Regions from separate parts of the Arthrobacter sp. MOO21 genome, predicted to be linked through region 3. Evidence: riboswitches for the same ligand, from Rfam matches in the RefSeq annotation. Region 3 holds a riboswitch; each other region holds the start of a gene.

Region 1 (7,815 bases), 350 kb from region 3:
CTCGCAACCGACCTGTCCGAGAACGCCGACTGGTCCGCCAAGAAGGTGGTGGTCTTCGGGACCGGCGCCTACGCCGGCGCCACCATGGCGCTGCTGCGCGAACGCGGCTGCACGGACATCTCCGTCTTCTCCTCCTCCGGACGGGCCGAAGGCTTCGTGGCAACCCGGGGCGGCACAGCCCTGGACACCGAGTCGCTGCGGCCCGCCGTCGCAGCGGCGGACGTCATGATCGGCTGCAGCGGTTCCGATACCCGTGTGGAGGCCGACGAACTGGCCCAGGTGCGCGCGAACTCCCAGCAGCCCCTGATAGCCATCGACCTCGCCCTCACCCACGACTTCGACCCCGCGGTGGGCGAACTGGACGGCGTCGAGCTGCTGACCCTCGAGTCCGTGCGACTCGCGGCGCCCCAGGAGCAGGCGGAATCCCTGGCCCAGGCGAGCGGCATCGTCAAGGGCGCTGCAAAGGCGTTCGAGCAGGAGCGCGAAGCCCGGTCCGTGGACTCTGCCATCGTTGCCCTGCGGCGCCACACGATGAACGTGCTGGACGCGGAAATGGAAAAGGTCCGTGCCCGCCACGGCTGCACCGCCGCCGCCGAGGAAGTCGAGTTCGCGCTGCGCCGGATGGTCAAGCAGTTGCTGCACGTGCCCACGGTGCGCGCCCGCGAGCTCGCCGCCAACGGACAGCAGGACGACTACGTGGCCGCCCTCGAGGCCCTGTATGGCATCACGGTGGAGCAGCCCGCTCCCTCCGCCGCCGCAGCGGCCGAATGCCCGGTGGACCACCAAGGCCGCGAAACCGCCTGACCCGCCAAAACCCCCGTTGCTCTATCAGATATGGCTCCTAAACCACCGGTTTGGGAGCCATATCTGATAGAGCAAGCAGGTCAGTAGACGGGCTTTTGCGGTTCTACGTCGCGCACCCAGGCCAGGATGCCGCCGTCGAGATGGCTGACCCTTTCGTAGCCGGCCTGACGCGCGGCTGCCAGCACGTTCGCTGAACGCGTCCCCGCCTTGCAGTGGAAGACGATGTCCCGGTCCTGCGGGAGTTCGTTCCACGCCTCCCCCGCCAGGATCCGTCCCTGCGGGATGAGCTTCGCGCCATCGATCCGGACGATGTCGTATTCGCCGGCTTCCCGAACATCCACCAGCTCGAAGTCCTTCAGCCCGGCCTTCCGGGACGCCAGCATGGTGGCCAGCTGCGTGGCCGTCACGGTGTGTTCCTTGTCTGTGGCGGCTTCCGGTGCGATCCCGCAGAACGCTTCGTAATCGGTCAGCTCGGTGATGGGTTCCGCGGCGGGGTCCTTGGACACGCGGATCTCGCGCCAGCTGCCACCCAGGGCGTCAAAAAGTGCCACCCGGCCCAACAGGGAACGCCCGACGCCGGTGATCAGCTTCACTGCCTCGGTCACCATGAGCGATCCCACGGCGGCGCACAGCATGCCGAACACGCCGCCCTCGCCGCAGGAGGGCACGGAACCGGCAGGCGGGGCCTCCGGGTACAGGTCCCGGTACGTGGGGCCGTGCTTCTCCCAGAAGACGCTGACCTGGCCGTCGAAACGGAAGATGGAACCCCACACGTAGGGCTTGCCCAGGATGGCAGCGGCGTCATTCACCAGATACCTCGTGGCAAAGTTGTCGGCCCCGTCGAGGATCAGGTCGTAGCCGGCGAACAGGTCCAGGGCGTTGGATGCGTCCAGCCGGACGTTGTGCAGCCGGACGTCCACCAGCGGGTTCAGCGCGGCGATCGCGTCGCGGGCGGATTCGATCTTGGGCCGGCCAACGTCGCTGACGCCGTGGATCACCTGGCGCTGCAGGTTGCTGAGGTCAACGGTGTCATCATCGACGATGCCCAGTGTCCCCACGCCGGCTGCAGCCAGGTACAGGAGGGCGGGCGAACCCAGGCCACCGGCACCGATGACGAGCACTTTGGCGTTCTTGAGCCGCCGTTGGCCGAGCGCGCCGATTTCAGGAATGATCAAGTGGCGCGAATACCGTTCGACCTCTTCGGGGCTGAGTTCCCCGGCAGGTTCCACCAGCGGATCCAGGGACAGGGTTGAAACATTTGCGGTGAAAGACGAAGCCATACTTCAATGTATGCCCCAGGATACTGCCGGGTCATATTACCCCGCAGTAAAGTGAAGGTAACTGCAATGGAAAGAAGGATAACTGTGGTCCCTGAAGCACGGGCTGACCGCCCGCCCGCAGCCGAACCGCAAACTCCCTCCCGCCCCGCAGGCCAACGGTCCGCCCGGCTACCCCGGGACGAACGGCGCGCGCAGCTTCTCTCCGCAGCGCAGGAGGTCTTCGTGGCCAACGGTTACCACGGCGCGGCCATGGACGAGATTGCCGAGACGGCCCATGTCAGCAAACCGGTGCTTTACCAGCACTTCCCGTCCAAACGCGAGCTGTACCTTGCCCTGCTGGAAAGCCACCTCGCCTCGCTGACCGAGCTGATGCTTGGCGCCCTGAACTCCACCACCGACAACGACGAGCGCGTGCAGGCCGTGATGCGTGCCTACTTCCGTTTCATCGCCAGTGACGACCAGGCGCACCGTCTGGTGTTCGAATCGGACCTGATCAACGACCCCGATGTCAGCTCGCGGCTGGAAACCTTCAACCGGACATTTGCCGATGCCATTGCACGCGTGATCGCAGAAGACACCAAACTCCCCCACATTGAAGCGGCACTCCTGGGCCGGGGTTTGGCCGGCATGGCGCAGGTCAGTGCACGGTACTGGCTCGAAACGGACGGGAACCTCGACCTCGATGTGGCCAGCGACCTCATCTACCGTTTAGCTTGGCGCGGAATCTCTCGCTTCCCCAAAGAGTCCTAGACTACAAATAAGACATCATCAACCGCATTGACTGGCTGGGAGGCCCCCTTTGGAAATTAAGATCGGCGTTCAGAATGTGGGCCGGGAAATCGTGCTGGAATCAACGCAGGACGCGGAGACCGTGGCCAAGGTTGTCGGCCACGCAATCAGCGAAGGAAACGAACTGCGGCTGAAGGATGACAAGGGACGCCTGATCATTGTTCCGGGAAATGCCTTGGCATACGTGGAGATCGGCGCCGAAGAGGTCCGGCGCGTAGGCTTCGGCCAATTCTAGTCCGGCCGCCGGCACGTTCCTGCAAGGAGATCCATGCTTTCGCTGACCATAGTGGTGCTGGCCACCGTTGCCGCGGGTTTCATTGTCTGGGCCAATGACAGGCGGCATGCCAAGTACGGCGCGGGTGTTGCCGCCGGTGTCGCCGCGGGTGTCGCTGCGTTGACGTGGATCATCCTGGTGGCGGCCGGGTTTGGCTACCTGCCCGGACTGACCTGGCTGCCGTGGGTCCTGCCCGTGGTGCTCGGCACCGCGGCTTCCATCGGCGCCGTCGCCTACCTTGGCCGCACCCGTGCGCGCCACGACATGGAGCGGCTTACTGCCATCCTCCGCCGGTGAACGGGCTTTAACGCGACTGTGGCCACCACCCTTCCCGGGGTGGTGGCCACAGTCGCGTTAAGGCGCGGTTCAGAGGAACTCGGCGCGGCCCTCCATGGCCGACGACGCCAGGGCGTGTTCGCGGCGCGGGATGCGCCCGGCTGCCTTCGCCATACGCCCGGCAATCACCGCATGCTTGAATGCCTCGCCCATCAGTGCGGGGTTCTGGGCCCGCGTCACGGCAGTGGCCAGCAGCACGGCGTCGCAGCCCAGCTCCATGGCAAGGGCGGCATCGGAGGCCGTGCCGATGCCGGCGTCCAGGACCACGGGCACCGAAGCGCGGGAAACGATGAGCTCGATGTTGTGCGGGTTCAGGATCCCCAGCCCGGTACCGATCGGTGCGCCCAGCGGCATCACCGCGGTGGCGCCAAGGTTTTCCAGCCGCAGTGCCAGCACCGGATCATCGTTGGTGTAGGCAAAGACCTTGAAGCCGCGGTTGACCAGCTGCTCCGTGGCGTCCACGAGTTCGACGGCGTCGGGCAGGAGGGTCTGTTCGTCGGCGATGACCTCCAGCTTCACCCAGTCGGTCTCCAGCGCCTCCCGCGCCAGCTCCGCGGTGAGGACCGCGTCCCGGGCCGTGAAGCAGCCGGCGGTGTTGGGCAGCACCCGGATGTTGTGGTCCACCAGCAGCTGGAACAGCGAGCCGGTCTCGGCCGTGGAATAACGGCGCATTGCCACTGTTGTCAGCGCCGTCCCGGAGGCAAGGAGAGCGGCCCCGAGGCCGTCCAGGCTCGGCGCCCCGCCGGTGCCCATGATCAGCCGCGATGCCAGTTCGACGCCGTCGATCACCAGGGCGTCGCCCGGCGCGGCAGCCTGGCCTGCGGGGTTGATGGTGCTGGTTTCGGTCATGGTGTCAGCCTCCCTGTACTGCAGTGACGAGTTCGATGTCGTCGCCGTCGGCGAGCGCCGTGGCGAACCATTGGCTGCGGGGCACCACCTGGGCATTGTGCGCGACGGCGACACCCAGCTTCCTGCCATCAGTCGCCTGGCCGTCGGCCGCGAGCGGACGGCCGGTGACTTGGCTGACGAGCATGGTGATGGACGCGCCGTCCACCACAGTGTGCGGGTTTCCGTTGAGGGTGATGTTCATGCTGTCTCCTTGATGTGGGTGCCGGTGGCCGCCAGTGGCCGCGAGAACCTGTCCGGACTGAACGGGGACCAGCGGGGGTCGGCGGTGCCGTCCAGAAGGTCCCGGCAGATGGCCGCCGCCGCGGGGGTGAGCAGGACGCCGTGGCGGAAGAATCCGGTGGCGATGATGAGGCCGGGAATGTGCGCGCCCGACCCGGCCGGCAAGGGCACCCGGCCCAGCAGCGGGGCGTTGTCCGGCGTTGCGGGACGGGCGCGGGCGGTGCATTCGAGCAGTTCCAGTTCGGCGACGGCCGGCACCAGCGCCTGGGCGTCCCGGAGCAGTTGGTAGACGCCGCCGGCGCTCACCGCATCCGGGAGCGCATCCTCACGCTGGGTGGCTCCGATCACCACGGTTCCGTCCTGGCGGGGAACGATGTACACGGGAAGCCCGTGGACCAGGCCCCGCACCGTTGAGGTCACCAGCGGACGGAGGTGCTGGGGGACGGCGAGGCGGAGGATGTCCCCGTGCACGGGGCGCAGGGGCAGGCGCAGTCCGTCGGGCAGTCCCCCGAGTCCAGGAGCCTGCAGCCCGTTGGCCACCACCGTTTCCGTGGCGTGGATGGTGCCGCCGCCGGCGAGGCGCACACCGGCAACCTTTCCGCCGTCCCACAGCAGCCCGGCGGCCCGGTCCTGCACCGCAAAGCCGTCAGCGGCACCTTCGACCGCAAGTTCGGGGGTCCGCGCGGCGGCACCGGCGAGGGCCAGCCGGATTGCGCCCACCAGCCGGCGCGGATCCACTTGGTGGTCGGCCGGCGTGTCCAGGGCGCAGGCAATGCCGGGGCTGAGCAGGGGCTCGCGCCGGCGGGCCTCCCGCACGGTGAGGGGTTCCACTTCCAGGCCGTTGGCCTGCTGCACCCGGCGCAGGTCCATCAGCGCCGCGCGGTCGGCGGCGTCGGCACCCACGGCGAGGGTCGGCGTCGTCAGGTATCCGGAATCCGAACCCGTTGCGGCGGCGACTCCGGCGGCGAAGCCGGGCCAGAGCGAGGATGACTCGAGCATGAGTTCCAGGAGGTCCTCCTCCTGGTAGTGCAGTTCGCTCACCGGCGCCAGCATGCCCGCGGCGGCCCAGCTGGCGCCGCTTCCCGGTGCGTCATCCACCAGTACCACCGACCGCCCGGAGCGCTGCGCCTCCCAGGCGATGCCGTGCCCCACCACTCCCCCGCCGATGACGGCAACGCCGGCATGGATCCGGGGATCTTCGGGCCCGGATGAAATGTCGAGGGGAATGCCCATCTGTTTCCTTCCCTACGCCGGTATTAACCGGATCAGGTCAAGCGGTCGGCTCTGACGCCCTCTCAGCCCGGCGCTTTATGACAGCTGCCGCAGGCTCCCGCAGTACCTGCCCAGTTTAGAGGAACTAGGCTTGCACGCATGAATCAGTCCCCCTCATTAATTCCTGCCCTCGATACCGCACGCCTGTACCTCTGCACGGATGCGCGCCGGGACCGCGGTGACTTCGCGGAGTTCGTGGATGCCGCCTTCGCCGGCGGTGTCGACATCATCCAGCTGCGCGACAAGGGCATCGAGGCGGCGGAGGAACTGGACCTCCTGGCGGTCCTGAAGGAGGCCGCACTGCGGCACGGCCGGCTGTGGGCAGTGAACGACCGGGCGGACATCGCGGTGCTGTCCGGGGCGCCGGTGTTCCACATCGGCCAAAAGGATCTTCCGCTGGCTGCCGCCCGCACCCTGGTCAACGGCAATGCCGCCATCGGGCTCTCCAGCCACACCCCCGGCCAGGTGGACGCCGCCCTCGCAGCCACTGCCGGCCCTTCCGGCCTGGACTACTTCTGCGTTGGCCCCGTCTGGGCCACACCCACCAAACCCGGCCGGACCGCCGTCGGCCCCGACCTGGTGAAGTACGCTGCCGAAGCCTCCGCCCAGGCCGGGGACCCGGTGCCCTGGTTCGCCATTGGCGGCATCGATCATGGCAACGTGCACCAGGTGGTGGAAGCCGGCGCGCGCAGGATCGTCGTGGTCCGCGCGATCACGGAAGCTGCCGATCCTGCCGCCGCGGCGGCCTCCCTGCTCGACGCGCTGGACAGCGCCAAGTCCTGAGCCTGCGCTATCGGCGTACTTGGAGATACGCTGAGTTTTGTGTCACACCATCGGCTCGCCCCCAACGTCCACGACCACAAGAATGCCCTTGAGGAAGCGCTGGGTGCGCTCCGGACGGAACTGGAGCTGCCCGGCCCGTACCCGGCAGAAGCCGTGGAAGACGCCGAAGCAGCAGTGGCGTCGCTGCAGCTGCCCTCCTACGACTTGACCGGCGTCGAATTCGTGACCATCGACCCGGCCTCGTCCACGGACCTGGACCAGGCGGTGTTCATCGAACAGGAGGGCACCGGCTACCGGGTGCTGTACGCGATCGCGGACGTGCCGGCGTTCGTTGCCCCCGGAGGTCCGCTCGACGCCGAGACGCGCCGCCGGGGCCAGACCTTCTACGCGCCGGACGGGCGCATCCCGCTGCATCCGGAGGTCATCAGCGAGGGGGCCGGCAGCCTGCTGCCCGGGCAGGAATGTTCCGCTTTCGTCTGGCATTTCGTGCTCGACGGCGACGCGGAGGTTTCCTCGGTGGGCGTCAGGCGTGCGAGGGTCCGCAGCCGCGACAAGCTCAGTTACAAAGGTGCGCAGGCGGCCCTCGACGACGGCAGCGCCCACCCCGTGCTGCATCTGCTGCGCGAGGTGGGCCTCAAGCGGGTGCAACTCGAGCGGGCACGCAACGGCGCCAGCCTGAACATGCCGGAGCAGGAGATCGTCCAGTTGCCCGACGGCGGTTTCCGGATCGACGCTGTCCCCCAGCTTCCCGTCGAGGACTGGAATGCGCAGATTTCGCTGATGACCGGCATGGCGGCCGCGCAAATGATGCTGGCCGGCAAGGTGGGCATCCTGCGCACCATGCCCGCGCCGGACGAGCGGTCCCTGCGGCACTTCCGGCTGCAGACCGAGGTGCTGGGCAGGCCGTGGGACGGGGAAGTGAGCTACGGCGAGTACCTGCGGTCCCTGGACCCCAGGGACCCGCGCCAACTGGCCATCATGCATTCGGCCGGCATGCTGTTCCGGGGCGCCTCCTACACCGCCTTTGACGGGACGGTCCCGGAAGACGCCGTGCAGTCCGCGATTGGCGCCGCCTATGCCCACACCACCGCCCCGTTGCGCCGCCTGGTGGACCGGTTTGTGCTGGTGATCTGTGAGGCGTTGAGCAAC
Region 2 (7,815 bases), 100 kb from region 3:
CGGCCGCCGAATCCACCTCCGCGATGAACCTCTCGGCGTTGGCAAGACTGTTGGTGAGGATCGCCTCCGTGTGCCCCGTGGACCAGGTGCGGATGTGCTGGATCGCTTCATCCATGCTGTCCACCATGCCCACCGCCAGGTCCAGGTCCATGTACTCCGTGCCCCAGTCCTCGTCCGTGGCCGGCTGCGCCTCGATGCCGGCGGGCAGGGCGGCCCGGACGCGGTCGTCAGCGTGGAGCCGGACACCTGCGGCACCCAGGGCAGCAGCGACGGCGGGCAGCACGCTGGAGCCCGAGTGGACCAGCAGCGTCTCCACGGTGTTGCAGACACTGGGGCGCTGAGTTTTGGCGTTGAGCAGGATCTCCACGGCCATGTTTTCGTCGGCGGATTCGTCGATGAAGATGTGCACGTTCCCCTCCCCCGTCTCGATGACCGGCACGGCGGAGTTGGTGACCACGGTCTGGATCAGCTCCCGGCCGCCGCGGGGAATCAGGACGTCCACGCGGCCGCGGGCCTTCATGAGGACGTTGGCGCCCGCACGGCCGTACTGGTCAATAGTCTGCACCGCGTCCGCGGGAAGTCCCACCGATTCCAGGGCTTCGCGGAGCACCCGGACCAGGACCTGGTTGGTTGCCTCCGCGGCGCTGCCCCCGCGCAGGATCACGGCGTTGCCGCTCTTGAGCGCCAACCCGGCGATGTCCACCGTGACGTTGGGCCGTGCCTCGTAGATGGCGGCCACCACGCCCATGGGCACGTTGACCTGCCGCAGGCGGAGCCCGTTGGGGAGGGTCTGGCCGCGCACCACGTTGCCCACGGGGTCGGGGAGGCCGGCCAGGTTTTCCAGCGCGGCTACCAGGCCGGCGATGCGGGCTTCGTTCAGGGTGAGCCGGTCCAGGAGCGCCGCAGAGGTTCCGTTGGCTTTTCCGGCGGCAACATCCTGCGCGTTCGCGGTAAGGACCGCCTGGGTATTCTCCCGGAGCGCGGCTCCCACAGCCCGTAGCGCGCGGTCCTTCCATGCCCGGTTGGCCATGGCCATCCGGCGCGCTGCGTGGCGCGAACGGTCGGCGATGGCGTGGACTGCTGCCTCCACGCCGGCACCGGACGCCTCGGCTGATGCCTGGGCTGCGGAAGCCGCCGGTTGCGGCTGTGCCTCGGCGGCAGCGTCTCCGGAGTTTTCAGCAGTGTGGTGGATCAGGGCTTCAGTCATGGTCCAAGTTTAGGCGAGCCCCAGGCTCAGACCAGCACCAGGTCGTCAACATGAACAACTTCGCGGTCATAGCCGCTGCCAAGTTCCTCGGCCAGCTCGTGCGTGGACCGCCCCAGCATCCTGGGCAGTTCCTCGGATGAGTAGTTCACCAGTCCGCGGGCAATGACGGTTCCGTCGGCAGCAGCGAGCTCGACGGCGTCGCCCGCCTCGAAGTCGCCGTGCACCGCGGAGATTCCGGCCGGCAGCAGGGATGTGCGGTGGTGCCGCACGGCGCGCACGGCACCGTCGTCGAGGACCAGGCGCCCCTGGACCGAGGCGACATGGGCCAGCCACAGCAACCGGACGGGCTTGCGGGACCCGTTGACGGTGAACCAGGTGCCCACGTCCTCACCGTTCAGTGCTGCGGCCGCGTTCGGAGTGGATGTCACCAGGGCGTGAATCCCGGAGCCTGCAGCCATGCTGGCCGCCTCCACCTTGGTGAGCATGCCTCCGGTACCGACGCCGGCCTTCCCGGCCTTGCCGATGGACACGCCCTCAAGGTCGTGCGCCCCGGTGACCAGGGGGATGCGCTTGGCACCCTGGGAGGGCGGCCCGTCGTACAGGGAGTCGACGTCGGACAGCAGCACAAGTGCATCCGCGCGGACCAGGTGGGCCACCAGCGCAGCAAGCCGGTCATTGTCGCCGAAGCGGATCTCGTGGGTTGCCACGGTGTCGTTCTCGTTGACCACCGGAACCACGCCGAGGTTGAGCAGCCGGTCCATGGCGCGCAGCGCGTTGCTGTGCTGGCTGCGGCGCATCAGGTCCTCGGCGGTGAGCAGCACCTGGCTGACGGTGACGCCGTGCGCGCCGAAAGCCTGGGTGTACCGGGCCATCAGCAGGCCCTGGCCCACGCTGGCGGCGGCCTGCTGGGTGGCGAGGTCGCGCGGCCGCTTGGCAAGGCCCAGCGGAGCGAGGCCGGCGGCGATGGCGCCCGAGGAGACCAGGATGATTTCGGTGCCTGCGTTGCGCTTGGCAGCCAACGCATCCGCGAGGGCGGTCAGGGCTTCCTCCGAAATTCCGCCCTTGATGCTGGTCAGCGACGACGAACCGACCTTCACCACGATGCGGCGGGCCCCTGCCAGCACGCTTCTGTCGGTGGGCACCAGCGGTTCGGCCGCCATGGCCCTAGAAGTCATCGTCCGCTTCCGCTCCGCTCTCCCTGAGGGGCTGGGCGGCGCGGCGTCCACTGACGGACTCCGTCCAGATCCCGGCCTTCCGCTCCGCCTCAAGCTCGGCGCGGGCGGCAGCCTTGGCCTCGCGGCGCTCCAGCTGCTCCTCGCGCTTCTGGCTGCGGGTGGGGCGGTCGCCGATATCGGCAAACCGGACGTCGGTGCCGCGCGGCGAGGCCAGGAGCTCAGCCCCTGCCATCATGGTGGGCTCCCAGTCGAAGACGACGCCGTCATCCTCACCGATGACCACAGTGTCGCCCGGCTTGGCGCCCTGCTTGAAGAGTTCTGTTTCCACGCCCAGCTTAGCCAGCCGGTCGGCCAGGTAGCCGATGGCTTCCTCGTTGGTGAAGTCGGTCTGCTTGACCCAGCGCTCAGGCTTCTCGCCCAGGACGCGGAACAGCGGCTCCAGATTCTTTTCCTCGCGCCGGATCTTGAACCCGGTTTCATTGACGGCGCGCGGCCGCAGCACTGCCGGCTGGACCTTGGGCGGTGCAGCTTCGACAGCGTCGCGCGCGGCCTTGACGATCTCGGCCATGGCAAAGCCCAGCTGGCGCAGGCCCTCGTGGCTTGTGGCCGACACCTCGAAGACGCGGTAACCGCGGGACTCAAGCTCCGGACGGACGAATTCGGCCATGTCCTTGCCGTCCGGCAGGTCCACCTTGTTCAAGGCCACCAGGCGGGGGCGGTGGTTCAGGGGAACCACCTTGCCGTCCTGGCCCGCGTAGCTCATGTCCACGGCGTACTTCTCCAGCTCGGCCTCGATGATGGCAAGGTCCGAAAGGGGGTCCCGGTCCGATTCCAGGGTGCCGCAGTCGAGCACGTGGACCAGGGCCGCGCAGCGCTCGACATGGCGGAGGAAGTTGTGCCCCAGGCCCTTGCCTTCGCTGGCGCCTTCGATGAGGCCCGGAACGTCGGCGATGGTGAACCGGACGTCGCCGGCCTGCACGACGCCAAGGTTGGGGATCAGCGTGGTGAACGGGTAGTCCGCGATCTTGGGCCTGGCGGCGGACATGGCGGCGATCAGGCTGGACTTGCCCGCGGACGGGAAACCCACCAGCGCGATATCCGCGATGGACTTCAGTTCCAGCACGATGTCCCGGGAGTCGCCTTCGATTCCCAGGAGCGCGAAACCGGGTGCGCGGCGCTTCTGCGAGGAGAGGGCGGCGTTGCCCAGGCCGCCCAGGCCGCCGGCGGCCGCAACGTACTCGGTACCTTCGCCGACGAGGTCCGCCAGGACAGTGCCGTCCTTGGATTTGACCACTGTGCCGTCCGGGACGGGCAGGACAAGGGTCTCGCCGTTCTTCCCGCCGCGCCAGTCCCCCATGCCCGGGCCGCCGTTGCTGGCGTGCCGGTGAGGTGCGTGGTGGTAGTCAAGGAGGGTGGTGGTCTGGTGGTCGACGCGCAGGATCACGTCGCCGCCGTTGCCGCCGTTGCCGCCGTCGGGCCCGCCCAGCGGCTTGAACTTCTCACGGTGGACGGAGACGCATCCATGGCCGCCGGTACCGCCGGATACGTGCAGGACTACCCGGTCTACAAAGCTGGCCACGTGGATCTCCTCAAAGCTGTTTATGCGGCGCCCGTGGACGCCACATCGATTGTAATGCGGTTAAAAGAACAGTGGAGCGGACCAACAGGCCCGCTCCACCACTTCAGAACTGGTTGTTACTCTGCAGCTGCAGCAGCAACGATGTTGACGACGCGGCGACCGCGGCGGGTGCCGAATTCAACGGCGCCCGGGGTCAGGGCGAACAGGGTGTCGTCGCCGCCACGGCCAACGCCGGCGCCCGGGTGGAAGTGGGTGCCACGCTGGCGGACGATGATCTCGCCTGCGGAAACTACCTGGCCGCCGAAGCGCTTCACACCGAGGTACTGAGCGTTGGAGTCGCGGCCGTTGCGAGTGGAGCTCGCGCCCTTTTTATGTGCCATCTGAAATGCCTGCCTTTAAATTCTGGGGAATCTGTTGAAATACCTGAACAGTAACCGGAGGTTACTTGATGCCAGTGATCTTGACCTTGGTCAGTTCCTGGCGGTGACCCTGGCGCTTCTTGTAGCCGGTCTTGTTCTTGAACTTCTGGATGACAATCTTCGGACCGCGGAGGTCCTGGAGGATTTCAGCCGTAACAGTAACCTTGGCCAGGTCGGCGGCGGCGGAGGTGACCTTGTCACCGTCAACCAGGAGCAGGGCGGGCAGCTCAATGGTGCTGCCGGCTCCACCGGCGACGCGGTTCAGGGTAACGAAGTCTCCAACGGAAACCTTCTCTTGGCGGCCGCCTGCGCGGACAATCGCGTACACCACTTGGGAACTCACTTCTCTCGACGTTTATAACAAAATTGCGTGCGGTACCGGCCACATAAGCCTGGCTTCTCGCTGTGCCTCAACGCCGTGGGGTCAGAAACCCAAGTGTTGGCGTAAGCACCGAAGATCAAGAATACGCTAGGTTCGTCTCCGGCCGCAAATGAGGCTGGTTCCGGCGGGTGGGTTGTGATAGCAACCACAAGCCCACGGCTGCGCCGTTACCGTGCCGTTCCATACTACCGGCGCCGCAGCCGGCGGAGTGTCAGGAATAGAGTCGCGGCGCGTCGAAGAAGTCGACTTCGAGCCGGCAGGACTGCCTGAAGGCCGTTACCATCGCGTCCCTCTCGTGCTCCGGGGCCGCCCGGCCGGCACCATCAACGATCGAAATGGCGTGGCGCGTGGCTTCGGCGAAGCCCTCGTCGGCGTAAGTGCGCAGCCAGTCCGCATAGGGGTGCCCGGCAGGCTCCCCTGCTGCAAGGAACTGCGCGTGCAGCTTTTCGCCCACCTCGGCGTAGAGCCAGAAGCAGGGCAGGACGGCCGCGGCCAGCACCGCGTAGCTGCCCGACGCCGAGGCAGCGGTGAGGTGGTCAACGTAGGACTTGGTCACGGGGCCGAGTCCGTCCTGCGCCGGTCGGGTGCTGAGCCACGACCGGTGCAGTTCCGACTCCACTTCGAGGCACTGCCGGGCCGATCCCGCCCAGAACAATTGCTCCGCCTCGGATGGGGCCAGTGCACTGGCCCGCGCAAGGACCCGCGAGTAGCCGTTCAGGTAGATCGCATCCTGGGCGAGGTAGTAGGCGAACTCCTTTTCGGGAAGGTGGCCGCCGGCAAGGCCGCGGATGAATTCGAGCCCGTAGATCTCCGCCAGGTACTGTTCGGATTCCGCCCACAGCCGGGCAGCGAAGCCACCCTCCGGCAGTGCAGGCCGGATGTGGTGGAAGTGGTGGACCGGACCGTTTCCCTGGCCCACATCCAACTGTCCTGAGTTTTCGAGCGCGCCGGCCAGCCAGGGCTTGACCGTGCGCAGGGATGCTTCCCAGTCGCCCAGGCGCGCCTGTACCGTGGCCATCGCGGATGACAGCGAGCAGCCGGTCCCGTGGCTGTTGCGGGTGGGCACCCGGTGTCCGGGCACCTCCACCACCTCGCTGGAGAGCTGGCCGGAGGTGTTGACCAGCGCGTCAGGGCACGCCGTTCCCCTCAGGTGCCCGCCCTTCACCAGGACGGTTGCGCCGGTTGCATCCGCCAGGTGCCGCCCCTGGTCCAGTGCCGCCTCCCACGTTTGCGCCTGCTCGCCGCCCACCAGCATTGCGAGTTCGGGAAGGTTCGGTGTGATGAGGTGCGCCAGGGGTAGCAGTTCCCGGAGCGCAGCTTCTGCGGACTCCTTCAGCAGGCGGTCACCGCTGGTGGCCACCATCACCGGGTCAAGGACCACGACGGCGGGACGCACCGTGGCGAGCCATTCGCGGACAGTACGGATGACGGCGTCGTCACCGAGCATGCCAATCTTCACTGCGTCGATGCAGATGTCATCACTGACCGCATCAAGCTGCTGCGCCACGAAGGCGGCAGGCGGAACGTGCACAGCCTGGACGCCGCGGGTGTTCTGCGCGGTGAGAGCGGTGATGGCCGCCATGCCATACCCGCCGTGCGCGGCGATGCTCTTGAGGTCGGCCTGGATGCCAGCGCCGCCGGAGGGATCAGACCCCGCGATGGAGAGGACCCGGGGAACAGCACGGCCCACGGTGGAAGCAACGGGCGCAGCAGGCAGGGGCAAGGAAAGGGTGGAAGACAACAGACATCCCTTCGCCGGTACTAGCCGGACAGGTTCAACGGGTGTGGATCTCAGCCGGCCCTGTGCGCGGCACCCCGTGTCGGTTCCCCAGCCTAGCTGCCCGGGTGCACCCGGGGGAAAGGTGACAGGGCCGGGCACGCAGAAAGTCCCCGCCATGTGGACAGTTCCCCCGCACTTCGCGGGGGAAACGTCCACGCAACGGGGACTTCCAGTGGCCGTGTTGGCCATGCCTTACGGGAGCTCCGGGGTTAGAGCTCCGAGGCCGGGACTCCGACGCCGAGGATGATGGGCTCCCCGGCAACCTTGCCCGGCTCCGCTGTGGCCGCCTGTGCCTTCACCGTATCCGGGGCCTTGGCCTCGTGCGAGTGGCCCCCGGCGGACGCCGGCGCGTTCTCGTGGTGCTGGACGGTGGTCTCGTTGGCAGCACCCTGGGCACGGCTGGCACCGCGGTGGCGCCGCGGCCGCCGCTGGCGGGACTGGTCCGGCGCCGCCTGTTCCGTTTCCGGTACGGCGGCGACAGGCTCCGGCTCCCGCAGCACGTCCGCAGGCTTGGCTTCCTGCGCTGCTTCCACCGGCTGGGCCGCTGCGGCTTCCGCCGCAGGAGCTGGCTGCCCGAGGTGCGCGAACGCTTCCGCGAGCCGGTCCAGCGTGAAGGCGGGCTGTGCCTGCTGCTCCCCCGCGTGCTCCACGAACGGCAGTGGCACCGTCTCGCCGCCGAAGGTGAGGACGGCAGCGGGCCGGGTGCCGGCGTCGTGCTTGTCGGCTTCAGCCGGGGCAGGCTGCTCCACCGCCGGCGGCGCGGGCGGCGCCTGGCGGGCGGCAGCGACCTCGTCGTCGTGCAGGTGCGCCGCATGGGCCGCTGCGGCGATGTTCGCCAGGGCCAGCCTTGTGGCTTCCGCCTTGGCGTGCCGCTCAGCGTCGGCGGGGTCCGGATGGACAGTGTGCACATGGACGGCCGGTGCCGGGGCGGGCTCCGGCTGCTGGCCGCCGCGTCCGCGCCGCCGCTTGCGCTCGGAACGTCCGGCGGGCTGGCTGTTGTCGGTCCGCTGGCCTTCGCTCCGGGAGGCTTCCCCCCGGCCCTCGGGCCGGCTCTCTGACCGCTGCACGTGGTGCTCAGCCGCCACGATGTTGGCACGGCGGTGCTCCACAGGATCGTCGTAGGTGACCACGCCGCGGCCGGCACACGCTTCACACTGTTCGCCGAAGACCTCGAGCAGCCCGGTACCCATGCGCTTGCGGGTCATCTGGACCAGGCCCAATGACGTGACCTCGGCAACCTGGTGCTTGGTGCGGTCCCGGCCAAGGCATTCCA
Region 3 (7,815 bases):
TATCCCCGCGGCGGTTGCTCTTCGAACTGACCTTGACGTCATCCGGGGAATCGACGATTCCCCGGACCAGGTGCTCCAGCGCTTCTGCCAGCAATCTACTCAGCCTCGGTGGTCTCAGCTTCGGCGTCGGCCGGGGCCTCGGCAGCGTCAGACTTGGAAGCCTTCTTGGTGATGGCTTCCGGGATGATGACGGAGCCCTTCTCGGGGGCAACGAAGGCTTCCTTCTCGACCTTGGTCTTGAGGGTGCCTTCCTGGCCCGGCAGGCCCTTGAACTTCTGCCAGTCACCGGTGATCTTCAGGATCGCGGCGACCTGCTCGGACGGCTGGGCGCCGACGGACAGCCAGTACTGTGCACGCTCGGAGTTGACCTCGATGTATGAGGGCTCTTCGGTGGGGTGGTACTTGCCGATCTCTTCGATGGCACGGCCGTCACGCTTGGTGCGTGAGTCCGCGACGACGATGCGGTAGTACGGGGCGCGCATCTTGCCGAAGCGCTTAAGGCGAATCTTTACGGCCACTTTTGTGGTCACTCCTGTTTCAGAAAAGGGGTGAACCCGGCTTTCTGCACCCGTGGGGCGGGCCGTACTTGCGGGCTCGAAGGACAGGATCCGGACACGGAGAGAGGGGCCGCGCGGATCGAGTACCTGTCCATTGTGCCAGATCAGTGGCGTTATTTCGACTTGGCCCGGTCACACGGGTCAGGCCGACCAGACGTACAGCCCGGTGCGCTCGGAATCATCGATGCCGGCGGCAAGTTCCGCCAGCTGCTGGACGTAGGTCCGGGCCTGGGCGGCGCCGAAGGGCATGTCCTCCTGGCCCGCCCACTGTTCCGCGACGTCGTCAAGGACGTTGCCCTCACCCTCCGTCTCGTAGGTGAGCAGGTCCGCCAGGGCGCGGACCATGGCGGGCGGCACCGCCAGGAGCGAGTCGCTGGCCACATCCACCATGGTCAGCTCATAGTCGGCCCCGCCGGCATGGACGGCAGTCCCGGCGAGGTCCCCCAGCTGTTCCACTTCGAAATCGCTGATCCCCTGGATCCGCACCGCCCCGCCTGCGGGAGCCGCGGCAGCCCCGGCGCGGCCCTCGTCGAGGACGCCGGCGCGCTTCAGCGCTGCGTCATGGGTGGCGACAAAGATCTCGGTGAAGCCCATGGGTGTGCCCTTCTTCCGTCGGCAAAGCTGCGTTCCGGGCACCTTTGGGGCCCCGGGCGTACGGCATCAGCCTAGTAGCTGCCGGCGGCCGTGCGCACGCGCTGCCCTAGCGGACCGCCACCCGGAGCCTGTTGCGCCACGGATCCTCGAAGCGCAGTTCGGCGCCGGTGTGGTGCGCCGGCACCCCGGCGACCTTGAGGCGGTCGGCCAGCGCCGCGACGTCGTCCCCGGTGGGAACTTCGATGAGAACCTCGCCCAGGCCGAGCGTGTCCTTGCGGGGGCCGGCGCCGCGGCTGTTCCAGACGTTCATGGCCATATGGTGGTGGTACCGGCCCGCGGAGACGAACAAAGCCTGGCCGTGCCAGCCTGCGGTTTTTTCGAACCCGAGGGTTCCGACGTAGAAGTCCCGCGCGGTCTGGACGTCGCCCACCTGCAGGTGCACGTGCCCGACGCCGGCGGCGGCGGTGCGCTGGCCTTCGAGCGACTCCTCGGTGAGGTGCTGTTCTAGGTACCGCTGGGGAGGCAGCGCCAGGCTGTCCATGACGACGTCGGTGCCGTTCCAGGACCAGTTGCTGCGGGGCCTGTCCCAGTAGAGTTCGATGCCGTTGCCCTCGGGGTCGGTGAAGTAGAAGGCCTCGCTGACGAGGTGGTCGGCACTGCCGGTGAAGGCCCGCGGCTCGTACTGGGCGGCTGTGGCGATGGTGGCCGCGAGCGAGGCCTGATCCTCGAACAGCAGAGCGGTGTGGAAGAGGCCGGCTTCACCCCTGCCTGGAAGGTTCAGCCCCGGGGCGGGCGCCAGGTGCACCAGCGGCTTCTGCAGGCGGCCGAGGTAGATGCCCCCGTCCTGCTCGGCGACGACGTCGAGGCCGAGGGCCCGCTGGTAGTAGTCGGTCATGACCTTCATGTCGCCCACTTTGAGCATGACGGTGCCCATGGCAAGGTCGGCGGGAAGAAGGTCCTGGGTGGCGGCTTCTGTGGTCATTGAATGCTCCCTGTGATGGAGGCCCTCCGGATGTGACGGCCACTTATTAAAATTACTTGAAGCTTCAATTTATTCCAAGTGCCGGCCGAAGATTTCCGCTCAGCGGATGACGCGCCCGCCCAGCACCACGTGGGCCAGCACCCTGATCGTCTCCGGAACCATCCGCGGGTCTTCCCGGCACACCACGACGTCGGCCCGGGCACCTTCGGCAATGCTGTCGGCTCCCAGCCAGGCGCGGGCCGACCAGCAGGAGGCGTCCAGGGCGGCGGCCATGGGCAGGCCCGCGGCGTGCAGGGCAAGGATCTCATCCGCGATCCGCCCGTGTCCGATCACGCTGCCGGCGTCAGTCCCGGCGAAGATCCGGACGCCCGCTTCGTAGGCCTCCCCCACCCGTTCGGACCGGCGTTCCCACAGCGCCCGCATATGCGCGGCGTAGCGCGGAAACTTCGGCTCAGCCTGTGCGGCAATGTCGGGGAATGTCGCGATGTTGATGAGGGTGGGCACGATCGGTACGCCCTGCTCGGCGAAGCGCGGCAGGTGGCGGGGCAGGAGCCCTGTGGCGTGCTCGATGCAGTCGATTCCGGCGTCCAGCATCTGGTCCAGGGTGTCCTCGGCAAAACAGTGCGCCGTCACCCTCGCGCCTTCGTCATGGGCCGCCTGCACGGCATCGCGGACGACGGCGGCGGGAAAGCACGGGGCCAGGTCACCGATGCCCCGGTCGATCCAGTCCCCCACCAGTTTGACCCAGCCGTCGCCGTCGCGCGCCTGCTTGCGGACAGCCTCAACGAGTCCGCCCGGCTCAACCTCCTCCGCGAAACCGCGCAGGTAGCGGCGCGTCCGCGCGACGTGCCGGCCGGCACGGATAAGGACCGGAAAGTCCCGGCCGCCCTGCATCCAGCGCGTGTCCGCGGGTGAACCCGCATCCCGGACCAGGAGCGTGCCGGCGTTGAGGTCTGCCCGGGCCTGTTCTTCAGCGGTGGCGGAATCGACCGGCCCGCCTGGACCCAGACCGATATGGCAGTGCGCATCCGCGAATCCCGGCAGGACCCACCCGGCGAGGATCCTGCCCGGCGGTGCTGCAGGGCGGCTGAACGTGAGACGCCCGTCCACCGACCAGAGCCCGTGCTCCATGGTCTCCGGCCTGGTCAGGACGGGACCGCTGAACTCGATTACTTCTGGCATCCGGACTTCCTTTCGCTGCCCGCACAGGCTAGCACCGGCGAATGTTACAGGGCTCGCCGCGTTTGTCCCTGCGGGGCGTGTGGTAGCTTCGTTCCTGACCACACGGGTGCCCCTGCAGGGGCTGAGATCGGGCTGATGCAGCCTGCGACCGTTGAACCTGTCCGGGTAATGCCGGCGAAGGAAGTGAGTATTCCTTGAGTACACAAAACACCCAGTTGAACCCTGCCCCGATTCCGTCCGAAGCAGCGCTGGCGGGAGAAGAATCCGGTCCCCAGGTGACCCAGTCCCTGAAGTCGCATTCGCTGGCGTTCATCGAAGACCCGGGGAACGGGATCCGCGTTCCGGTGACGGAAATTGCGCTGGAGGACTCGCCGAACGGCCAGCCGAACGCGCCCTTCCGGACCTACCGGACAGCAGGACCCGGCAGTGATCCGGTACGCGGCCTGCAGCCCTTCCGGGAGCAGTGGATCGCGGAGCGCGGGGACACCGAGGCCTACAGCGGCAGGGAGCGGAACCTGCTCGACGACGGCCGCTCGGCGATGCGCCGCGGCGCCGCCTCTGCGGAGTGGAAGGGCGCGCAGCCGGTGCCCCGCCGCGCCGTCGAAGGCCGCACGGTGACGCAGATGCACTATGCCCGGAAGGGCATCATCACCCCCGAAATGCGGTTCGTCGCGCTGCGCGAAAACTGCGACGTCGAACTGGTCCGCAGCGAGGTGGCGGCCGGCCGCGCCATCATCCCAAGCAACATCAACCACCCGGAATCCGAACCGATGATCATCGGCAAGGCCTTCCTGGTGAAGATCAACGCCAACATCGGCAACTCGGCAGTCACCAGTTCCATCGCCGAAGAGGTGGACAAGCTGCAGTGGGCCACCCAGTGGGGCGCCGACACCGTCATGGACCTCTCCACCGGTGACGACATCCACACCACGAGGGAGTGGATCATCCGCAACTCCCCCGTACCGATCGGCACCGTGCCCATCTACCAGGCCCTGGAAAAGGTCAATGGCGAAGCCAACGCCCTCACCTGGGAGATCTTCCGCGACACCGTCATCGAACAGTGCGAGCAAGGCGTGGACTACATGACCATCCACGCCGGGGTGCTGCTGCGGTACGTGCCGCTGACCGCCAACCGCGTCACCGGGATCGTCTCGCGCGGCGGCTCCATCATGGCCGGCTGGTGCCTGGCACACCACCAGGAGAACTTCCTGTACACGCACTTTGATGAGCTGTGCGAAATCTTCGCCAAGTACGACGTCGCCTTCTCCCTGGGCGACGGCCTGCGCCCCGGCGCCACCGCCGATGCCAACGACGCCGCCCAGTTCGCGGAACTGGACACCCTGGCGGAGCTGACCCAGCGGGCCTGGGAATACGACGTCCAGGTGATGGTGGAAGGCCCTGGCCACGTTCCGTTCCACCTCGTCCGGGAGAACGTGGAGCGCCAGCAGGAACTCTGCAAGGGGGCCCCGTTCTACACGCTGGGGCCGCTGGTGACCGATGTTGCCCCCGGCTACGACCACATCACCTCGGCCATCGGCGCGACGGAGATCGCGCGGTACGGCACGGCGATGCTCTGCTACGTCACCCCGAAGGAACACCTGGGCCTGCCCAACAAGGACGACGTGAAGACGGGCGTCATCACCTACAAGATCGCGGCCCACGCCGCGGACCTGGCCAAGGGGCACCCCGGCGCGCACGAACGCGATGACGCCTTGTCCAAGGCCCGCTTCGAGTTCCGGTGGCGCGACCAGTTCGCGCTGTCCCTGGACCCGGAGACCGCCGAGGCGTTCCACGATGAGACCCTTCCGGCGGAACCCGCCAAAACGGCCCACTTCTGCTCCATGTGCGGGCCGAAGTTCTGCTCGATGCGGATCAGCCAGGACATCCGGGACGAGTACGGTTCAGCCGACTCGCAGGCCGCGCTGGCGGAAATGGCGTCCGGAATGCGCGAAAAGAGCCAGGAATTCCTGGCGTCCGGCGGAAAGGTCTACCTGCCCGAGCTGCAGGTCCCCGCGGGCAGCTAGGACGCCCGGGCAGTCTGGCTTCGACTGACCTGGCTGATGAACTGCCGGATGGCCCGGTCCCCGTCCGGCGAATCATGGGGCCGGTGCCCGCCCGCTGCAACGCGGTGCAGGGCACCGGTCTCCCGCAGGTAGCCGGCAATCTCTTCGTACAGCGGCTCCCAGCCGCCGGTCAGGACCAGGGTGGGAACGCCCGGGACAATGTGCAGCGGCGCCTCCCAGGACGGCGCCTGGAGCCGGAGCCGGCGGGCAGACCGCTTCTCCTCGGCGGTGGCGGGCTGCTGCAGGTCCGTGGCGTAGACCCGGCGCACGAACTCACGCTGGAAGTCCTCGTCACTGAGCTGGTGCCGGACCTCAAAGAGGGGCTGCATCAGGCTGATGTGCGCGCCCGTGGCCGGCAGTTCGGCGGTCAGGGAGAGGCACGCCGGCTCCACCAGGGTTAAGGAATAGACGAGGTCGGGGCGTTCAACGGCGGCCATCATCGCAGCGATGGCTCCCTGGGCGTGTGCCACGACGTGTCCCCCGGCGGCTCCCCGCCCGTCGTCGGCCAGGGACCGCAGCACGATGGCGGTGTCCTCGGCGAAGGAGGAGGCCAGGGGCTCGGTGGCCGCATCGTAGCCGTGCCGGCGCAGGAACAAGGCGTCGTAGGACAGTGCCATGCCGTGCTGGCGCGGCCAGGCAGCGGCACCGAAGCTTCCGGCGCCGTGCACGAACACTACCCTTTGCTTGAACATGTCCCAACCCTATTCCACGGCGCCGTCATCTTAAGTGAGTAGCGCCAGGTGTCGTTTTGAACCGTCAAAACGACACCTGGCGCTACCTAGCTGGGTCTCGGGGCTACTTGCCGAGGAACTTGTCGAACCCCTTGGGCAGGTTCAGCTGCGAAGGGTCGAAGTCGCCGCCCTGCTGGCCGAAGGCTGCCCCGGTGGGCAGTGCCTTGGCAGCGTTGGCACGCCGGGCTTCCGCTTCCTTGCGCTCCTGCGCGGCCTTCGCCGGGTTGCCGGACTTGGCCTTCTTCTTCGGGGCGTTCTTGGCGTTCTTCCGGGCACCGCCGCCGGCGCCGGGCATGCCTGGCATTCCCGGCATTCCCGGCATGCCGCCCTGCGCCATCTTCTTCATCATCTTCTGGGCCTGGGCGAAGCGTTCCAGCAGGCCGTTGACCTCGGAGACGTGGACGCCGGAGCCGCGGGCGATGCGGGCGCGGCGGGAGCCGTTGATGATCTTCGGTGCCAGCCGCTCATGCGGGGTCATGGAGCGGACGATTGCCTCGACGCGGTCGATTTCGCGTTCATCGAACTGCTCCAGCTGCTGGCGGATGTTCTGCGCACCCGGCATCATCATGAGCATCTTCTTCATCGAGCCCATGTTGCGGATCTGCTGCATCTGGGCCAGGAAGTCCTCGAGGGTGAAGTCCTCCTGGTCGGCGAACTTCTTCGCCATCCGGGCAGCTTCATCCTTGTCCCAGGCCTTCTCCGCCTGCTCGATGAGCGTGAGGATGTCGCCCATGTCCAGGATGCGCGAGGCCATCCGGTCCGGGTGGAAGAGTTCGAAATCATCCAGCCCCTCGCCCGTGGAGGCGAACATGACGGGCTTGCCGGTGACCGATGCGACGGACAGCGCGGCACCGCCGCGGGCGTCGCCGTCGAGCTTGGACAGCACGATGCCGGTGAAGTTGACGCCTTCGTCGAAGGCGAGGGCCGTGTTGACGGCGTCCTGGCCGATCATGGAGTCGATGACGAAGAGGACTTCGTTGGGGACGATGGCGCGGCGGATCTGGCGGGCCTGTTCCATCATGTCCGCATCCACGCCCAGGCGTCCGGCGGTGTCAACGATGACGACGTCGTGCAGCTTCTGGCGGGCTTCCTCGACGCCGGCGCGTGCAACGGCGACCGGGTCGCCGGCGGGCTGGTCCAGCTCCTGGGAGGTGGCTCCGGGGTGCGGGGCGAAGACCGGAACGCCGGCGCGCTGGCCCACCACCTGCAGCTGGGTGACGGCGTTGGGGCGCTGGAGGTCGCAGGCCACCAGCATGGGGCTGTGGCCCTGGGCCTTCAGCCACTTCGACAGCTTGCCCGCAAGGGTGGTCTTGCCCGCGCCCTGGAGGCCGGCGAGCATGATGATGGTGGGGCCGCTCTTGGCCAGGCGGATGCGCCGGGTCTCGCCGCCGAGGATCTCCACGAGTTCCTCATTAACGATCTTGACGATCTGCTGGCTGGGGTTCAGCGCTGCCGAGACCTCGGCGCCGAGCGCGCGTTCGCGCACCCGCGCGGTGAATTCGCGGACGACCGGAACTGCGACGTCGGCGTCCAGGAGGGCACGGCGGATCTCCCGGACGGTGGCATCGACATCGGCCTCCGTGAGGCGGCCCTTGCCGCGGAGATTCTTGAAGGTTGCTGTCAACCGGTCAGAGAGTGAATTGAACACGCGCCGTGAACTTCTTTCAGGAGATGATCGGGACTCGACTATCTAGGGTATCAAGTCG
Region 4 (7,815 bases), 1.4 Mb from region 3:
AGGCCTTCCTGGACCGGGACCGGCGGCACCTTCCGGAAGCCGCTGCGGCGCGGACGCTCGCGGGAAACGGCAAGCTGCTCGGCGGCCAGCAGAAGGTTGCCCGCCCCCGCGGCCGGAACTGCCGCACGGCTTCGGGTTGCCGGTACGTAACCGGGCACCCAGACTCCCGCGGCAGCGAGCATGGTCCGGGCCTCTGCAAGGACGCGGTCCGGCGGCCCGTCCAGGAGTACGGCATCCTCAGCGGCGGAGCCGGGCTGCAGGACCACGATCCGGTCCACGACGTCCTTCCACACGGATACCCGGTGTTCCACCACCACCAGCGTGGCCCCGGTCTTGTCGAGGCAGCGAGCGACGGCGTCGCGGACTTCCAGCACTCCGTCCGGGTCCAGGTTGGCGGTGGGTTCGTCCAGCAGGATCAGTCCGGGGCGCATGGCAAGGATGCCGGCCAGCGCGAGGCGCTGCTTCTGCCCGCCGGACAAGGCCGACGTCGGGTGGTCCAGCGGAAGGTGGGCAAGCCCGACGTCGTCCAGCGCCTCGTGTACGCGCGCCCAGATGGCGTCGCGGGGCACCGCGAGGTTCTCGGCGCCGAAGGCGGCGTCGTCACCCAGCCGCGACAGGACCACCTGGGTCTCCGGGTCCTGCTGCATCAGCCCGGCATGGCCGCGCCGGGCGCGCGGGGACTCCCCGTCGACCAGCAGCGAACCCGCCTCGTCGGCATCCCCGGCCTCGCCGTCGTCATTCACATCCCCCAGCACCCCGGCAAGGGCATGCAGGAGCGTGGACTTTCCGGCGCCGGAGGGACCCAGCAGGAGCACGCGCTCCCCCGGGCTGATGTCAAGGTTGAGGGCGTTGACGGCCGGCTTGGACCTGCCGGCATGCCGCCAGCCCCAGCCTCGGGCGGTGATGGCGGCAGGCCTGGCGGGAGCCCCGGCGTCCTGGGAAGCGGCGGGCATCAGGAGAAGACGGGCTCCGTTGCGGCCTTGCGCGAGGCGAAGGAGCTCAGGACCCCGGTGCGGGCCAAGCCGCGGGTCGCGATCCAGGACAGCGCGCCGGCGATGATGGCTCCGGAGACCATGCAGAAGACGATGTAGGCCAGCTTGTCCGCGCCGGAGTAGGCGATGTTCCAGCCCCAGGGCGCGAAGGAGTCGTTCAGGCCGCAGAAGAGGCCGGATGCCGCACCGGCCAGCAGGGACACGGGCAGGTTGAACTTGCGGTAGACGAAGATCGCGAAGACGATCTCCGCGCCCAGGCCCTGGACGAAGCCGGAGAACAGGACGGACGTGCCGTACTGCGAACCCATGAGGAGTTCACCGGTGGCTGCCACGGTTTCGCAGAACAGCGCAGCTCCGGGCTTGCGGATGATCAGCATCCCCAGGACACCCGGGATCATCCAGCCGCCGGCGATGAGGCCGGTCAGGGGCGGGTAGGCCGCGTTCATCGGCACGGATACTGCGGCCGCGCCCTGGGACCAGGCCCAGAAAATGACGCCGCCGGCGATGGCGACGAGGGCCGCCACCACGATGTCCACGACGCGCCAGGACTTGCTGGTGGTCTTCTTGATTGCTGCTGTGCTCATGTGATCCTCCTGGGTAACAGGAGGGGAAAGCGCGGCAATCCGGCGTTGAGTGCCGTTGCCAATCACTTCGAGAACTCGACTCCCTTGCGCCGGTACTAACCGGATCAGGTTCGAGGGTCTGCGGCGGTCCGCACTCTCAGCGCCCACCTGCGGTTCCCCGGCCTGGCCGGGATGCCGACGGCGGCGCTCCCCTGTCGTTGTAAATGGTGGTTTTGGTTCAATTCAGGCGTGTATTTCAGCCCTTGCGGGCGTGGTCAAGTTTACACCTGGCGAGGGGTAGATTGTGGGGCATGAGTGCCAATCCGCCGCATGTGACCGAGTTCGATCCGGATTCCCTCGACACGCAGCCCGAAGGGTCCCTGGAGGCGTTGATCGCCCGCGTCGAAGCGGAGGTCCGGGAGCTGCAGTTCCCCGGGTTTTCCCCGGATGACGCCCTGAACCTTGGCCTCCTCCTCGTGGAACTGGGCAAGGAGCGGGACCATCCCATCGCCATCGACATCACCAAGGGCGATCAAGTCCTCTTCCATGTCGCACTGCCGGGCGCCACGCCTGACAACGGCCACTGGATCCGGGCCAAGCAGCGCACCGCCGCACGGTACGAGGTGCCGTCGCTCCTGGTGGGCCTGCGGGGCCGGCTGGGCGGCGGCCGGATAGAAGACAACGCCTGGTTCGACCAGTCCCGCTACGCCGCGCACGGGGGTGCCTTCCCCATCTTCGTCACGGGAGTGGGAGCGGTGGCAACCGTCGCCGTTTCCGGGCTGCCCCAGGTGCAGGACCACGACCTGGTGGTGGAAGCCCTCCGGGACGTCCTTGGCTCGGCGCTGGAGGTGTAGCTGCCGCTCATTCGTCGAAGTGCGTGGTGATCCCGGCACCCGCGGCCACCGACTCGACGATGGACTGGGCCAGCTCCCGCCGCAGCGGCAACGTAACCGGGCCAGCGGTGTTCCTGCGCGGTGTCCGGCACCAGAACGCTCCGCATCTCCCCCATGACCGTCAGGCACGGTCCCTCCCGGAAAGCGTTCTGCAGTTCATCCCCGGTTCCCGCATGGCTTTAATTACTAAGCCATGCTTACTATATTCCTCCCGGGTTTCGAGGAGGACACGGCCTGGCAGCGCCAGGCACAGGCTCCCCCGCGTTCGTTCCCGGCATCGGCGCGGCAGACCAAGGAGCACCATGAGAATCCCGGAAACCAGAGGACCCGTCAGCAGCGCCCTGTTCAAAGTCCTGGTGCAGGCGCCGGCTTCCTCCGCGGCTGACCTGGACGCACTGCACGCCATGGTGGCGGGACAGCTGGCCCTGGCCGGGGACATCATTGGCCACGAGGACATCCAGCTCTCCCTCTTCAGCCTTTACGAACTCCACTACTCAGGCCTCGACGGCGTCGCCGACGACTGGGAGTGGGAGCCTGGACTGATCCGGATCCGGCGGATGATCGAGGAGCCCTTCGAAAAGGCGCTCCGTGAGGCCGCGCGGAAGGTCGGCCGGGAACACGGCGTTCCGGCCACCGGCGCCTTCACCGGGAGCCGGGTGCCCGGTGGCAATCCAACCAGCGACGACGTCGCCCGGATCCTCTTCGACCTTGCTGCCAGCGACACCGGCCCGAGTGTCTCGCGCTACGTGGCCAGGAAGGCGTCGCTGGAGCAGCTGAAGGAGTTCCTGGTGCACAAATCGGTGTACCAGCTGAAGGAAGCCGATCCGCATACCTGGGCCATTCCCCGCCTCACTGGCCGCGCCAAGGCCGCGCTCGTGGAAATCCAGGCGGACGAGTACGGGGGCGGCCGGCCAGAACGGATGCACAGTGCCCTGTTTGCCCGCACCATGCGCGGCATCGGACTGGATGACTCCTACGGCGCGTACGTTGACGCCGTCCCAGCGGTCTCCCTCGCTTCGGTCAACCTGATGTCGCTGTGCGGATTGAACCGGCGGCTCCGCGGCGCCATCACCGGCCACCTGGCCATCTACGAGATGACGTCCTCCCAGCCCAACCGCTTTTACGGCAACGGCTTCCGCCGCCACGGTTTCGATGCCGGCGTCACGCACTACTTCGATGAACATGTGGAAGCCGACGCCGTGCACGAACAGATCGCCGGCCGGGACCTGGCAGGTGGGCTGGTGGAGGCCGAGCCGGAACTCCTGGGGGATGTCTTGTTCGGTGCCACGGCGGTCATGGCCATCGACAGCCGGCTGTCGGCCCACCTGCTGGGCTCCTGGGAGTCCGGGAAATCATCGCTGCGGGCGGCAGTGCCCGTGGCGGCATGACGCCGCGGCCGCGGCAGGACGCCGAGTACATCCTTCCCCTGCGCTGGGCCGACGAACCCGAGGCCCTGGAATCCGGGAGGCCGAACTCCGGCTGCGCCACCGCGGCAAAGCCCACGCCCGAACCACAGAGGAGCAAATGTGAACCAGGAGCAGCCGGAAACCACGGAAAACGGCGCCGGGGAACCGGCCGCCAGTTCCATTGTGGTGTGCCCCGACGGGCCACTGATTGTCAGGGGCGAGTTTGAGATCGTCACTCCCTCCGGCGGCCCGGTGCCCCGCGACCGCAAAACCGTGGCGTTGTGCCGGTGCGGGGCCTCGGCCATCAAGCCCTACTGCGACGGAACCCACAAGATGATCAAGTTCCGCACGGAGCGCCCCGCGGGATAGGCCACGGCGGGCGGGCCTACCCGGGCGCGCCCGGGTGTACGGCTAGGCTGGAGGCAGTCCGCTTTCCGCTGTCAAGGAGTACTGGGAATGAACCTTTTCATCAAGCTGCTCGGGACCGGGGTGAGCCTCCTCGCAGGCCTGGCCGGAACCAAGCTGGTCAACGGCATCTGGGAAAAGACCACCGGGCAGAAGGCGCCCACCGGCAAGAACGAGGACGTCCCAACGAGCCTGCGTTCGGCCCTGACCTTCGCGTTGATCTCGGCATCGGTCAGCGCCATCATCCAGGTCCTGGCCAACCGCGGCACCCAGCGCGCCATCGCCCGCTTCGCCAAGAGCCAGGACATCGTCTAGGAACTAGCGCGTGCCGCCATCGTCGGAGCTGTCCTTCCGGGCAGCCTCGGCGGCGGCTTTCTGCACTACGGCTTCAAGCTCGTCCGCGCTGAGCAGCTCCCGGTGCAGGTGCTTGGTGCGGTAGCCCGCCCGGCCCACCATGTGTGCGGACACGGGGACGGTGAGGAGCTGGAAGATCCAGGCCACCAGCAGCACCGGCCACACCCACCAGGTCCGCAGCTGCAGGCCGATGGCTGCCAGGAGCAGGAACAGGCCCAGGACCTGGGGCTTGGTGGCTGCGTGCATTCGGGACATCAGGTCGGGGAAGCGCAGCAGGCCGATGGCGGCCGCCAGGGACATCAGTGCACCGACCACCATGAAGACGGCGGAGGCCAGGTCAACCCAGCCGTCCGGACCGGAAAAGTCAGGATTCATTGGGGTCCACCCTCCGGTCGGCAACGAAACGGGCCACCGTGACGGACCCGATGAAACCGATGATGGAAATGGCCACCACCAGCATGAGGTTGTTCAGGTGCCGGTTCACCGCCATATCGATGCACAGGGCGCCGCCCAGGATGGCCAGCAGCACGTCGGCGGCGAGCACCCGGTCCAGCAGCGAGGGGCCGCGGGCGATCCTGATGATCGCTCCGGCGGCAGCCAGGGAGAAGATGGCGGCGGTCACCGCCAGGACTGCGTCCATCACGCGACTGCCTCCTTTCGGACGGCTTCGAGTTCCTCCGGCGTGCCCATGATCCGGATCAGGCCGGCCTCGATGGACCGCACCTCGTTCCGCAGGCTTTCCACGTCCTCGCGGGAGGTGATGTTGATGGCGTGCAGGTACAGGGTGGACGTTGACCTGTCCACCTCCACCACGAGGGATCCGGGAATCAGGGAGATCACGTGCCCCGTGGCGGTGACCAGCAGGTCCTGGTGGCTGCGCAGCCGGACAGCGACGATGGCATTGGTCACCTTTGGCCCTCGGACCACGGCAAGGTAGAACACCTGCGCGCTGGCCACCACCACCTTGCCGAGGAACACCACGGCGAAGGGCACTGCATACAGGATGTTGAACCGGCCGCTGAGCTCCACCGGCGGAAGGTAGAACAGCCGCGCGACGCCCACCGCCAGCAGCGCGCCGAACAGGAGGTTGCCAGGGCTGAAGTCCTGCCACAGGGCCCCCCACACAACCACCAGCCACACCAGCAGCGGCAGCTCCTGGCGCAGGGAAATCCGTTGCCGGCTCATCGTCCTCCTCCCACCACAGGGGCGGCAGGAACGGGGGATCCGTCGCCGAGGACCGCCTGGATGTACGGGGCCCGGTCCAGCATGTCCCGTGCCGCGTGGCCGGACAGCTCGAACAGCGGCCCGGCGAAAACGGTCAGGGCAACCCCGATGACCACCAGGCCCATGGTCGAGCCCACCATGGTGCGCGGCAGCAGCGTCACCGTGTCGTTGGGCTTGGCTCCGGGACCGGAAACCCTCGCCGCCGGTGCGGCAAGGAGCACCGGATCCGGATGCTCGGCGTCGGTGGGCCGGCGCCAGAACGCGCGGTTCCAGACCCGGGCGACGGCCAACAGGGTCAGGAGGCTGGTGACCACGCCGCCGACCACCAGGGCATAGGCAAGCGGCGTCCCCAGTTCCACGCCGGCCTGCAGCAGGCCCACCTTGCCCAGGAACCCGGAAAAGGGCGGAATCCCGGCGAGGTTCATGGCGGGGACGAAGAACAGCAGGGCCAGCAGGGGAGAGAGCTTGGCCAGGCCGCCCAGCCGGTCCACGGAGGAGCTGCCTCCCCGCCGCTCGATCAGGCCGGTCACCAGGAAGAGGCTGGTCTGGATGGTGATGTGGTGGGCCACGTAGAAGACGGCCGCGGCCAGTCCGGCGGCGGAGGACATGGCCAGCCCAAACACCATGTAGCCGATATGGCTGACCAGGGTGAACGAGAGGAGACGCTTGATGTCGCTTTGCGCCAGCGCACCCAGAATGCCCACCACCATGGTGAGCAGTGCCGCCACCATCAGGGGCGTGTTCAGGGCATCGCCCGGGAACAGCAGCGTCTCGGTCCGGACCATCGCATATACGCCCACCTTGGTGAGCAGGCCCGCGAACACGGCGGTGACCGGGGCAGGGGCCGTGGGGTACGAGTCCGGGAGCCAGAAGGACAGCGGGAACACCGCGGCCTTGATGCCGAACGCCACCAGCAGCATGACGTGCAGCAGGGTCCTGGTGCCCTGGTCCAGTTCGCCCAGCTTCATGGCGAGGTCGGCCATGTTGACGGTCCCCGTGGCGCCGTAGACCATGGCGATGGCGATCAGGAACAGCACAGAGGACACCACGGACACCACCACGTAGGTCACGCCGGCCCGGATGCGCGGCCCGGTGCCGCCCAGCGTCATCAGCACGTAGCTTGCCGTCAGCAGGATCTCGAAGCCCACGTAGAGGTTGAAGAGGTCGCCGGACAGGAAGGCGTTGGACACCCCCGCCACCAGGATCAGGTAGGTGGGGTGGAAGATCGAGACCGGGGCATCCTGGTCGCCGTCGGCCATGCCCTGCCCGGTGGCGTACACCAGCACGGCCAGGCTCACCGCGGAGGAAACCACCAGCATCAGCGAGGAGAACTGGTCCACCACCATCACGATGCCCCAGGGCGGCAGCCAGCCGCCGATGGTCACTGCGGCGGTCCCGCTCTCCCACGCCGAGGCCAGCAGCAGGCATTCAAGCGCCAGGGTCAGGGACAGCAGCGCGATGCTGACCGCGCGCTGGGCGCGGGAGTGCCGGATCAGCAGGAAGGTCAGGGCGGCGCCCAGGATGGGAAGTACGACGGCGAGCGGAGCCAGGGCTGCGATGTTCACTGTCCGCCTCCTTCCGGGCTGGCTTCCATCGGGCGGGGATCGACGTTGAGTGATCCGGGCTGTTCCTCCGCCGCGGCGTCCTCGGCGGGCATTTCGCGGGCGCCCGCCGTGACTGTTGCCAGCGGAAACTCGGACGTCTCGGCCGGGACCTCGGCGTCGTCCTCGGCGTCGAAGCTGGGGGTTTCGGCCACCCGGAGGTCTTCCACGTCGTCCTGGATGTCGTCCTGGCGCGCCAGCACCCAGGTGCGGTAGATGATGCCGAGCATGAACGCCGTGACGGCGAAGGAGATCACGATCGACGTCAGGATCAGGGCCTGCGGCAGTGGGTCGTTGTAGTCCTGGGCCGCGATGTCCTTGGAGAACAGCGGGGCCAGGCCCGCGTAGCCGCCGGTTGCCAGGATCAGCAGGTTGGT

The links. A riboswitch is a leader RNA that binds a small molecule or an ion and turns the genes downstream of it on or off. The one in region 3 is predicted to bind thiamine pyrophosphate.
Region 1: linked by a shared signal. The riboswitch ahead of thiO (glycine oxidase ThiO) and the one ahead of thiC (phosphomethylpyrimidine synthase ThiC) in region 3 are both predicted to bind thiamine pyrophosphate.
Region 2: linked by a shared signal. The riboswitch ahead of thiD (bifunctional hydroxymethylpyrimidine kinase/phosphomethylpyrimidine kinase) and the one ahead of thiC (phosphomethylpyrimidine synthase ThiC) in region 3 are both predicted to bind thiamine pyrophosphate.
Region 4: linked by a shared signal. The riboswitch ahead of AC2JAJ_RS09455 (ECF transporter S component) and the one ahead of thiC (phosphomethylpyrimidine synthase ThiC) in region 3 are both predicted to bind thiamine pyrophosphate.

What each region holds. Positions count from the first base shown of each region.
Region 1 covers NZ_CM170671.2:3,133,328-3,141,142, reverse strand. The annotation lists gene AC2JAJ_RS14655 (glutamyl-tRNA reductase) at 1-804, shown strand, start outside; gene moeB (molybdopterin-synthase adenylyltransferase MoeB) at 885-2,084, opposite strand; gene AC2JAJ_RS14645 (TetR/AcrR family transcriptional regulator) at 2,169-2,834, shown strand; gene AC2JAJ_RS14640 (DUF3107 domain-containing protein) at 2,884-3,108, shown strand; gene AC2JAJ_RS14635 (hypothetical protein) at 3,142-3,444, shown strand; gene AC2JAJ_RS14630 (thiazole synthase) at 3,514-4,332, opposite strand; gene thiS (sulfur carrier protein ThiS) at 4,337-4,573, opposite strand; gene thiO (glycine oxidase ThiO) at 4,570-5,844, opposite strand; TPP riboswitch at 5,837-5,955, opposite strand; gene thiE (thiamine phosphate synthase) at 5,983-6,666, shown strand; gene AC2JAJ_RS14610 (RNB domain-containing ribonuclease) at 6,706-7,815, shown strand, end outside.
Region 2 covers NZ_CM170671.2:3,588,529-3,596,343, reverse strand. The annotation lists gene AC2JAJ_RS16720 (glutamate-5-semialdehyde dehydrogenase) at 1-1,207, opposite strand, end outside; gene proB (glutamate 5-kinase) at 1,234-2,367, opposite strand; gene obgE (GTPase ObgE) at 2,372-3,961, opposite strand; gene rpmA (50S ribosomal protein L27) at 4,078-4,341, opposite strand; gene rplU (50S ribosomal protein L21) at 4,403-4,711, opposite strand; gene thiD (bifunctional hydroxymethylpyrimidine kinase/phosphomethylpyrimidine kinase) at 4,974-6,503, opposite strand; TPP riboswitch at 6,493-6,590, opposite strand; gene AC2JAJ_RS16690 (Rne/Rng family ribonuclease) at 6,752-7,815, opposite strand, start outside.
Region 3 covers NZ_CM170671.2:3,484,957-3,492,771, reverse strand. The annotation lists gene AC2JAJ_RS16205 (RNA-binding protein) at 1-94, opposite strand, end outside; gene rpsP (30S ribosomal protein S16) at 96-518, opposite strand; gene AC2JAJ_RS16195 (hypothetical protein) at 699-1,151, opposite strand; gene AC2JAJ_RS16190 (VOC family protein) at 1,258-2,133, opposite strand; gene AC2JAJ_RS16185 (amidohydrolase family protein) at 2,233-3,315, opposite strand; TPP riboswitch at 3,408-3,515, shown strand; gene thiC (phosphomethylpyrimidine synthase ThiC) at 3,510-5,339, shown strand; gene AC2JAJ_RS16175 (alpha/beta fold hydrolase) at 5,336-6,070, opposite strand; gene ffh (signal recognition particle protein) at 6,174-7,757, opposite strand.
Region 4 covers NZ_CM170671.2:2,047,551-2,055,365, reverse strand. The annotation lists gene AC2JAJ_RS09460 (ABC transporter ATP-binding protein) at 1-953, opposite strand, end outside; gene AC2JAJ_RS09455 (ECF transporter S component) at 953-1,576, opposite strand; TPP riboswitch at 1,640-1,779, opposite strand; gene AC2JAJ_RS09450 (heme-degrading domain-containing protein) at 1,867-2,409, shown strand; gene AC2JAJ_RS09445 (iron-containing redox enzyme family protein) at 2,751-3,836, shown strand; gene AC2JAJ_RS09440 (CDGSH iron-sulfur domain-containing protein) at 3,975-4,223, shown strand; gene AC2JAJ_RS09435 (DUF4235 domain-containing protein) at 4,311-4,574, shown strand; gene mnhG (monovalent cation/H(+) antiporter subunit G) at 4,578-4,988, opposite strand; gene AC2JAJ_RS09425 (MrpF/PhaF family protein) at 4,978-5,256, opposite strand; gene AC2JAJ_RS09420 (Na+/H+ antiporter subunit E) at 5,253-5,798, opposite strand; gene AC2JAJ_RS09415 (Na+/H+ antiporter subunit D) at 5,795-7,402, opposite strand; gene AC2JAJ_RS09410 (Na(+)/H(+) antiporter subunit C) at 7,399-7,815, opposite strand, start outside.